3 linked regions of the Roseateles amylovorans genome follow. The protein of the gene in region 1 interacts with the protein of each later gene in a pairwise test. Links are inferred from orthologs where the notes say so. Each region holds a gene or a part of one and is shown in the gene's direction. Other genes may lie near its edges. The genes, in order: N4261_RS19740, secB and lysA.

The links.
Region 2: the proteins of N4261_RS19740 (region 1) and secB interact in binary tests that used the Escherichia coli proteins (3 or more experiments, as listed by UniProt). The link is inferred for Roseateles amylovorans from one-to-one orthologs.
Region 3: the proteins of N4261_RS19740 (region 1) and lysA interact in binary tests that used the Escherichia coli proteins (3 or more experiments, as listed by UniProt). The link is inferred for Roseateles amylovorans from one-to-one orthologs.

What each region holds. Positions count from the first base shown.
Region 1 is NZ_CP104562.2:4,756,359-4,759,329, forward strand. The notes cover bases 95-2,911. They hold N4261_RS19740 (response regulator transcription factor), read left to right. Parts: upstream 95-1,059; coding sequence 1,060-1,764; downstream 1,765-2,911. Other genes in these bases: N4261_RS19735 (efflux transporter outer membrane subunit), read right to left, coding at 95-914; N4261_RS19745 (HAMP domain-containing sensor histidine kinase), read left to right, coding at 1,767-2,834; N4261_RS19750 (hypothetical protein), read left to right, coding at 2,906-2,911. Also shown: more of N4261_RS19735, read right to left, coding at 1-94; more of N4261_RS19750, read left to right, coding at 2,912-2,971. UniProt on the Escherichia coli protein: Response regulator member of the two-component regulatory system CpxA/CpxR which responds to envelope stress response by activating expression of downstream genes including cpxP, degP, dsbA and ppiA.
Region 2 is NZ_CP104562.2:5,368,297-5,371,192, reverse strand. The notes cover bases 99-2,840. They hold secB (protein-export chaperone SecB), read left to right. Parts: upstream 99-1,106; coding sequence 1,107-1,574; downstream 1,575-2,840. Other genes in these bases: N4261_RS22270 (NAD(P)H-dependent glycerol-3-phosphate dehydrogenase), read left to right, coding at 1,702-2,712; grxC (glutaredoxin 3), read left to right, coding at 702-962; N4261_RS22285 (rhodanese-like domain-containing protein), read left to right, coding at 179-598. In the rest of the region: N4261_RS22265 (Bug family tripartite tricarboxylate transporter substrate binding protein), read left to right, coding at 2,888-2,896. UniProt on the Escherichia coli protein: One of the proteins required for the normal export of some preproteins out of the cell cytoplasm. It is a molecular chaperone that binds to a subset of precursor proteins, maintaining them in a translocation-competent state.
Region 3 is NZ_CP104562.2:1,641,186-1,644,308, forward strand. What follows is about bases 21-2,989. They hold lysA (diaminopimelate decarboxylase), read left to right. Parts: upstream 21-858; coding sequence 859-2,121; downstream 2,122-2,989. Other genes in these bases: N4261_RS07105 (LysR family transcriptional regulator), read right to left, coding at 21-633; ahpC (alkyl hydroperoxide reductase subunit C), read left to right, coding at 2,931-2,989. Also shown: more of N4261_RS07105, read right to left, coding at 1-20; more of ahpC, read left to right, coding at 2,990-3,123. UniProt on the Escherichia coli protein: Specifically catalyzes the decarboxylation of meso-diaminopimelate (meso-DAP) to L-lysine. Is not active against the DD- or LL-isomers of diaminopimelate.

The sequences.
Region 1 (2,971 bases):
GCGCCGATCTCGGAGCTGGTGGCCGCCAGTTCGCGTTCCAGCGAGACCACGTCGGGACGCTGACGCACCACGTCGGCGGGCAGGCGGTCCACACTCAACTCGGCAGGCTGGGGAATCACCGAGCTCCCGGCCAGTTGGTCTCGCAACGACGCTTCCTCCTGACCCGTCAGATAGACCAGCGCCTTGACCTGAATCGCGCAATCGGCCTGCTGGCGCAGCAGGGTGGATCGGCCGCTGGCCAAGTTCGCCCGGGCCAGTGCGCCGTCGGACGGGGCGGACAAGCCGGCCTGCACCATGGCCGCGGTGGCGCGCTCGGTGGCGGCCAGCGACTGCCATTCGCGCTCATACAACTGGGCCAGCAGCCCGCAGGCCCGGTATTGGACATAGGTGTCCGCCACCTCGGCGGCCAGCGAGATGCGCGCCTCGTGCCAGTCCGCCTGACGCGCCTCGACGCGCGCCGACGAGGCCTCGCTCATCCGGCGGATCCGACCCATGAGATCGATTTCCCAGCTCGCATCCAAACCGGCGCTGGCCATGCGGGTGATCGCGCTCTGGGTGCCGGTGAGCTGCTTGCTGCGACTCGCGTTGCCTGTGCCGGTCAGGGACGGCAGACCGCCGGCGCGGTCCTGGATCAGGGTGGCGCGGGCCTTCTGAATGCTGGCCCAGGCCTGGGTCAGTGTGGGACTGTCGGCCTCGGCCCAGGCGATGAGCTGGCTCAGCGCGGGATCGTGAAACTGCGACCACCAGTCGGTCAGCCCGCCGACCTGTCCACCATGCGGCAGCGGTGCCTGCCAGGACGATGCGGCGGCCTGCGGCGGCCCGGAATAGGTCGGGCCCACGGCACAGCCGGCCAGGGCCCAGAACAGGACGGTCGCAACGACGGCCCGCTCTGAAAGGATGAATGCTCGGATCATGGATTTACCTGCTCGCCGGATGCTAGTGAGCAGGTCCGTTAACCGGGCGCGCCCTGCGTTAAGCTGGGTAAATGCCTGCGGTGCCACGCCCATGCAGGCGTCGCCGAACGGGATACTTCCTTCCTTTTTTCACGGAACAAGGCCGATGAACAAGGTCCTGATCGTGGACGACGATGTCGACCTGACCGCGATGCTGTCGCAGTACCTCGTGCGAGAAGGCTTCGAGGTGGATGCGGTGCATGACGGCGAGGCCGGCGTCCTGGCGGCGACGAGCACCGCCTACAGCATCGTGATCCTGGACATCATGATGCCGCGGGTGTCGGGCATCGAGGCGCTGCGCCGCATCCGCAGCAGCAGCCTCGTGCCGGTGGTGATGCTCACCGCCCGCGGCGACAACATCGACCGCATCGTGGGCCTGGACATGGGCGCCGATGACTATGTGCCCAAGCCCTGCACCCCCGGCGAACTGGTGGCGCGCATCCGGGCCATCCTGCGGCGCACGGAGGCCCGTGCGGCCACGCTCTCGCCGCTGGGTCCGCCCGCCTCCAAAATGCTTCAGGCCGGCCCGTTGCAGCTGTGGCCGGGCAGCCGCAGGGCACTCTGGCAAGGCGAGCCGCTGGATCTGACCGGCACCGAGTTCACGCTCTTGGAGATCCTGATCCGGCATGCGGGCCAGCTGATCAGCAAGCAGGACATTTCGCAGCAGGCCTTCGGCCAGCCGCTGGCGCCGTTCGATCGACGCATCGACGTCCACATCAGCAGCATCCGGCAAAAGCTCGGCTTGCGCGCCGATGGGCAGTCCTGGATCCAGAGCGTGCGCGGGCGCGGCTACCAACTGCTGGAGGATTGATCATGGCGGGCACCCGGCGCACCGGACGCCTGTTCTGGAAGTTCTTCCTGTCGCAATGGGCCGGAATGACCTTGACCCTGGTCTGCGTGACCTTCTACTTTCACCTCACCGGCCGTCGTCCACCGCCCAACGATGCCGAGATGATGCTGCTCTTCGGCCTGGTACCGGTCGTGCCGCTGGGCTCGGTGCTGGTCACGATGCTGCTCACCAGCGCGGGGCTGGCATGGTATTTGTCACGTCCGATCCGCCATCTCAGTTGGGCCCTGCACCGGGTGGCCGAAGGCCATCTGGATACCCGGGTGCAGGACCGCATGGGGCGGCGCAATGATGAGATCGTCGACCTGGCCGGCGATTTCGACCGCATGGCGAGGCAGCTCCAACAGGTCACCGAATCCCGCAACCTGCTGCTGCACGACATCTCGCACGAGCTCAGATCGCCGCTGGCGCGACTGCAACTGGCCATCGGACTGCTGCGGCAATCCCCGGAGCAAACGGATGCCATGCTCGACCGCATCGAGCGGGAGAGCCAGCGCCTGGACGCCTTGATCGAGGAACTCCTGACCTGGCACCGCCTGGAAGCCGGCGCGGGCTTCACGCCCGCGAGCCGGATCGATGTGCTGGACCTGCTCCAGGCGATCGCCGAGGACGCTCAGTTCGAAGCCCAGGCCCAAGGCAAATCACTCCGGCTGGAAGCGCAGGGCCAGTTCGTGGCCGAAGTGCATGGCGAGCTGATCTACCGTGCCTTCGAGAACGTGATCCGCAATGCGATCAAGTTCACCTCGGCAGGCAGCGAGGTGCAGGTCAGGGTCGAGATCGATGCCGCCACCGACAGCCTGAACTGCTGGATCGAAGACCAGGGTCCAGGCGTGCCGCCGGACATGCTGGACAGGATCTTCGAGCCCTTTGCGCGAGTGGCCGGGTCGGAGAATGTGCAGGGCGTGGGCCTGGGCCTGGCCATCGCCCAGCGCGCCTTTGCCCTGCATGGGGGCGAGATCCGTGCACAAGCGCGGCCAGGGGGCGGATTGACGATGCGGATGGCACTGCCCAGGAGCCATATTTACCCAGCCTAACCTTGGCGAACGGCAGGCAACGGATGGCGTCCCTAGCATCGGCGCACCGTCAGACCGCCGAGCGCCAGCGCATGAGATCACCGTTTCGAACCTCGCTGCCCTTGTGGCGGGACTGGCTGATCGTCTCCCTTCATCTC
Region 2 (2,896 bases), 610 kb from region 1 along the record:
CCGCTGCCGATGCCGATCCCGCCCCCACGGTCATGCCGCCGCACACGCGCCGGCCTCCCGTCCGCACGCCTGCGGGCGCCTGCGGGCGCATCGCCGGAATCGCGGCGCGGGCGGTCCGAACGGGCGCTCAGTCGGTTCGGTTCCTATAATCCGCGCTTTTGATCCTCCGGACCTGGCCTTGAAGTTTCTGATCGACAACTGGTATCTGGTGCTGACGGCCCTCGTGTCCGGCGGCTTGTTGCTGTGGACGTCGGTGCGCGGCAAGGCGGGCGGCATCGCGACGGCGGAAGCCGTGCGGCTGATCAATCGCGAAAAGGGCGTGCTGATCGATGTCAGCGAGCCCGACGAATTCGCGGCGGCTCATGCGGGCGGCGCGCGCAATGTGCCGCTGTCGGTGCTCACTGGCACGACCGACCCGATCAAGCAACTCCCCACCAACAAGGCCCTGCCGGTGGTGCTGATGTGCAAGAGCGGCACACGCGCTTCGCGCGCCGCTGGCATCCTTCGCAAACAGGGCTATGCAAACGTGGTGGCGCTCAGCGGCGGTCTCGCCGCCTGGCGCGAAGCCAGTTTGCCGATCGAGAAGTCCGCAGCCTGATCGCCCTGACGGCTGCATCGGCGTTCGCCCTGTCGTCGAGCCTGTCTCGACGCTGAGGCGGACACCGCCTCGATCCTCGATTCGACCTATTGGAGAACTGGCGATGGCCGCCGTGAAGATGTACACCACCTTGGTCTGCCCGTACTGCGTGCGCGCCAAGTCGCTGCTCAAGCAACGTGGCGTGGAGCAGATCGAGGAAGTCCGCGTGGACCTGGATCCGGCTCAACGCGATTCGATGATCGAGCTCACCGGTCGTCGCACCGTGCCGCAGATCTTCATCGGCGATACCCATGTCGGCGGATGTGACGATCTGATCGCGCTGGATCAGCGCGGCGGTCTGCAACCGCTGCTGCAAGGCGCTTGAGGCCCGTTGCGGGCTCACGTCTGAAACGCGCGGTCACATCACCGCGCCGGTCCCGGGGCGGCCCTTTCGCGAGTGCGCGGCCCCCTCGGTCATAATGCCCGCCGCGGCCCGCCGCTGGCGGGCTTTTTCATTTGGATGACCCACATGGCAGACGACACCAACACCCCCGTGTTCCAGATTCAGCGCATGTACCTGAAGGATCTGTCGCTGGAGCAGCCCAACGCTCCGCAGATCCTCCTGGAACAGGCCCAGCCGCAGGTCGACATCAAGCTCTCGCTGGCCGCCGAACCGGTGGCCGAGGGCCTGTTCGAGGTCAGCGTGACCGCCACCGTCACGACCACTGTCGAAGAAAAGACCCTGTTCCTGATCGAAGCCAAGCAGGCCGGCATCTTCGAGATCCGCAACCTGCCGCAGGAGCAGCTCGAGGGCATCCTGTCCATCGTCTGCCCGCAGATGATCTATCCCTACCTGCGTGCAATCGTCTCCGACGTCTGCACCCGTGCCGGTTTCCCGCCGGTGCTGCTGACCGAAGTGAACTTCCAGGCGATGTTCGAAGCGCAGCAGGCCCAACTGATGGCTCAGCAGACCAACGGCGAATCCGCGCCGAACTGAGCGAACTGAAATCCGCCCCGGCGCCGCGTGTGCCGGGACGAGGCGCCGGCCGGACGGCCCCTTCCGGGCCGACCGGCCGGCGTTGTTGTCTGGGGCTCGCGCCCGACTCGACGATGAAGTGTTCCGCATGAAGATCAGCGTTCTCGGTGCTGGCGCCTGGGGCACGGCGCTGGCCATTGCCGCCAGTGCGCGCCATGAGGTGCTGTTGTGGGCCCGCGATGCGTCCGGCATCGCCGCGATGCGCAGCGCCCGGCGCAATGCGCGCTATCTGCCCGATGCGCCTCTGCCCGAGACGCTCGGCCTGACCGATCAACTCGATGCCGCGCTGGCCCACGGCCGCGACGGCCTGATCGTGATCGCCACGCCCATGGCCGCCTTGCGCGGCATGCTGGGCCATCTGCCGGCGGGCACACGCTGCCTGTGGCTGTGCAAGGGCTTCGAAGCCGGCACCGGTCGCCTGGGGCATGAGATTGCCCGCGAGGTGGTGCCGCATCTGGCGACCGGCGTGCTGTCGGGCCCCAGCTTCGCGCAGGAAGTGGCGGCGGGGCAGCCGACGGCGCTGGTGTCCGCCTCGCATGACGCGGCCCTGGCGCAACTGGGCGTGCAGGCCTTTCACAGCGATCGGCTGCGGGTGTACTCCTCGGCCGACCCCGTGGGCGTGGAGGTGGGCGGCGCCGTCAAGAACGTGATGGCGATCGCCGTCGGCATCGCCGATGGCCTGCGGCTGGCCGCCGAGGCACGAGGCCATCAGGGCCCGGGCCTGAATGCCCGCGCCGCACTGATCACCCGAGGCCTGGCCGAAATGCAGCGCCTGGCGTTGGCCCTGGGCGCCCAGACGGAAACCCTGCTCGGCCTGGCCGGCCTGGGCGACCTGGTGCTGACGGCCACTGGCGACCTGTCGCGCAATCGGCGCGTCGGTCTGCTGCTGGCCGAGGGCCTGGACCTGCCCGGCATCCTGCAGCGGCTCGGGCATGTGGCCGAGGGTGTCTACAGCGCGCCCACCGTGCTGGCGCGCGCCCGGAGCCTGCAGGTCGACATGCCGATCGCCGCCGCGGTGGTCGACGTGCTGGAAGGCCGGCTGGACACCCAGGGCGCGATGGACGCTCTGATGGGTCGCCAAGCCCGCGCCGAATGGTGATCGGGGCGATGACCGGCGCCGCATCGTGATTCCGCGCGGTTCGCCACCACCGGATCCGCAACAACCCGGCCGTCGACGCGCCGTGTTCGGAGCGCTCAGCCGCATCGGCGCGATCGGCCCCGTCGGGAGCGCTTTGCGCCTTTTGGCCGGTGCGGGATTGCACGGGGCGGGCAGGGTGGGGTTC
Region 3 (3,123 bases), 3.1 Mb from region 1 along the record:
CGCGAAGATGGCATCGAACTGCCGGCGATAGGGATCCTCGGCCGACAGGCTCACAAAGCGTTCCCCTTCGAAATCACGCGGTTCCAGCACCGCCTTCGCGGACAGCCGATGCCCAGCCGGGAGCACGCAGACTTCATCGAGCGCCACCAGCGTTTCGCTCTGGGTGCCCGGCACGGCGGCGCTGACTTCGCTCAAGCCGAGGTCGAAACGCTGCGCCGCCATCCATTCCTCCAGCAGCGGTGATTCCTGCGGCGTCAGTGACAGGCGGGCTTCGGGATGCCGGGTCAGCCAGCGCTGACTTGCTGCCGGAAGCAGCGCGTGCGCCAGGGCGGGTAGCGTGAGCACCTGCAGGCGCTCATCTTGCGCACGGCCCAGGGATTGGGCTCTCGCGACGACTTGATCCAGCCCGTGATAGGCCCGCTGGACCTCGTCGAACAATGCGAGCGCGCGGGACGTCGGTCGCAAGCGGCCGGCGGACCGTTCAAACAGCGCGTAGCCCAGCAAAGATTCCATCCGAGCCAGCTCCCGGCTCACGGTGGGCTGTGAGGTGAACAGCAACTGCGCGGCGCCGGTGACGCTTCCCGCCGTCATCACGGCGCGGAACACTTCTATGTGGCGATGGGTGAGGGACATGGGTCGCGCTGATCGAGCAGAAGAAGTCGAAGCTCAATCACCTGAGCCGGATCGGCACGAGCATATCAATCCTGAATGCCATCGCGAAACAAAAGCATTTGATTGAATGGCATGGAGCGACGATGCTCCAGCAGGCTTCTGCATCGGTCTCCTGCCCGTCGGATCGATGGCGCTGCGGCGTCGATGCGGATCCTTCCCCAACATGCAAGCCTGCACCCCATCACCATGCCTCAAGCCCTCAGTCCCGCCCGCGCCCAGCGACTTCTGCAACTCACGGCGCGCTACGGCACGCCACTGTGGGTGTACGACGCGGCCGTGATCCGGGAACGAATCGCCGCACTCCGGGGCTTCGACACGGTGCGGTTCGCACAGAAGGCCTGTTCCAACACCCACATCCTGCGACTGATGCGGGAGCAGGGTGTGAAGGTGGATGCGGTTTCCCGCGGTGAGATCCTGCGCGCGCTGGCAGCCGGCTACACGGTCGGCCAGGGCGATGACGCGGTGCATTCGGGCATCGTCTTCACGGCGGACCTGCTGGATCGGGAGACGTTGGAGACCGTGGTGGCGCACCGGGTACCGGTCAACGCAGGGTCTATCGACATGCTGGCGCAACTGGGCGCGGTTTCTCCGGGGCACCCGGTGTGGCTGCGGCTGAATCCCGGCTTCGGGCACGGTCACAGCAACAAGACCAACACCGGCGGCGAGCACAGCAAGCACGGCATCTGGCATGAACAGTTGCCCCAGGCGTTGCAGGCCATCCGGGAGCAAGGACTGACCTTGATCGGGCTGCACATGCACATCGGCTCGGGCGTGGATTACGGGCATCTGGCGCAAGTCAGCGGCGCCATGGTCACGCTGGTCCGGCAGGTGCAGGCGGCGGGGCATGATCTGAAGGCCATCTCCGCAGGGGGCGGGTTGTCCATTCCGTATCGCGATGGCGAGGCTGGCATCGACATCGACCACTACTTCAGCCTGTGGGATGCGGCGCGGAAGGAGGCAGAGTCCGTGATCGGCCATGCGCTGGCGCTGGAGCTGGAGCCGGGGCGCTACCTGGTGGCGGAATCGGGCGTGTTGCTGGCTGAGGTGCGGGCGGTGAAGGCCCAGGGACGGCAGCACTTCGTGCTCGTCGACGCGGGCTTCAACGAACTCATGCGGCCGGCGATGTACGGCAGCTTCCATGCCATGAGCCTGATTCCCGCGGACGGCCTTTCCCGACCCTCGCAGGCCACGGTGGTGGCCGGGCCGCTGTGCGAATCCGGCGACGTCTTCACCCAGGGCGATGGGGGTGTCGTCCTCACTCGCGACCTGCCGCAGGCCCGGGTCGGCGACCTGCTGGTCATTCACGACACCGGGGCCTATGGGGCTTCCATGTCCAGCAACTACAACAGCCGTCCGCTGATTGCCGAAGTGCTGATCGATGGTGACGAGGACCGACTGATCCGCCGCCGCCAAAGCGTCGACGATCTGCTGGCGCTCGAGCGCTTTTAAGGACTGCCTGCCGAATCTGATACGGATGACGTGGCGGGTCCCACCCGCCCATACCCATCGGCTCACCATCGAGCCCATGGAATGCCGCGCCATGGCCCGTGGGTGGCGGCGCTTGGCCGTCTCAGGTGCTCGGGGTGCCGCGTCCCATCTTCCATTTCAGACCCCACCTTCAACTTCCAGCTTCTGTCTCCCATCTCCCATTTCCCATCTTCGATCTCCGGCGATCCGTCATCCGTCATCCGACCACGGACATTTGTGATGAGTGGGAGTGGTGGCTGGGGGTTGAAGGTGCTGGATGGGGGTATATCGGATCAGGGGGACCGGGGCCCCGTTTGCGGAGGTATCAGGAATGAATTCGGCGGACGTTAGTCCGACGAAGAAGGGACACGGAGCAAACGGGGCCCCGGTCCCCCTGATCGTGCTGGGTGGTGTGGTGGCCGGGTGCCTGATCGTGCTGGGCGGTGGGGTGGCCGGGTGCCTGATCGTGCTGAGTGGTGCGGTGGCCGGGTGCTTGATCGTGCTGGTCGGTGGTGTGGCCCGTTGCCTGATCGCGCTGGTTGGCGGGATGGCTGGGTGCCTGATCGTGCGAGGTCGTGTCGTGCCTGGGGCTCTACGACTGGCGCTGGCGACGGACGGCTTGAAATCCCGCCCCGCATGATCTATCAACGTTGTCTATCGACCAAATGACAGTCGATAGTTCCGATCAATAGCCAATGGCAATAAGCCTCATTGGGGAATTCAAAGCCGCCAGTGGGGGGATGCTCCTATGATCCAACTCATCCCATCCACCCTTACAGCGAGACGAAAACATGTCCCTGATCAACACCCAAGTTCAGCCCTTCAAGACGCAAGCCTTCCACAACGGGAAGTTCATTGACGTGACTGAAGAGTCGCTGAAGGGCAAGTGGTCCGTGCTGATTTTCATGCCGGCCGCCTTCACCTTCAACTGCCCGACTGAAGTCGAAGACGCCGCTGACAACTACGCCGAGTTCCAGAAGCTGG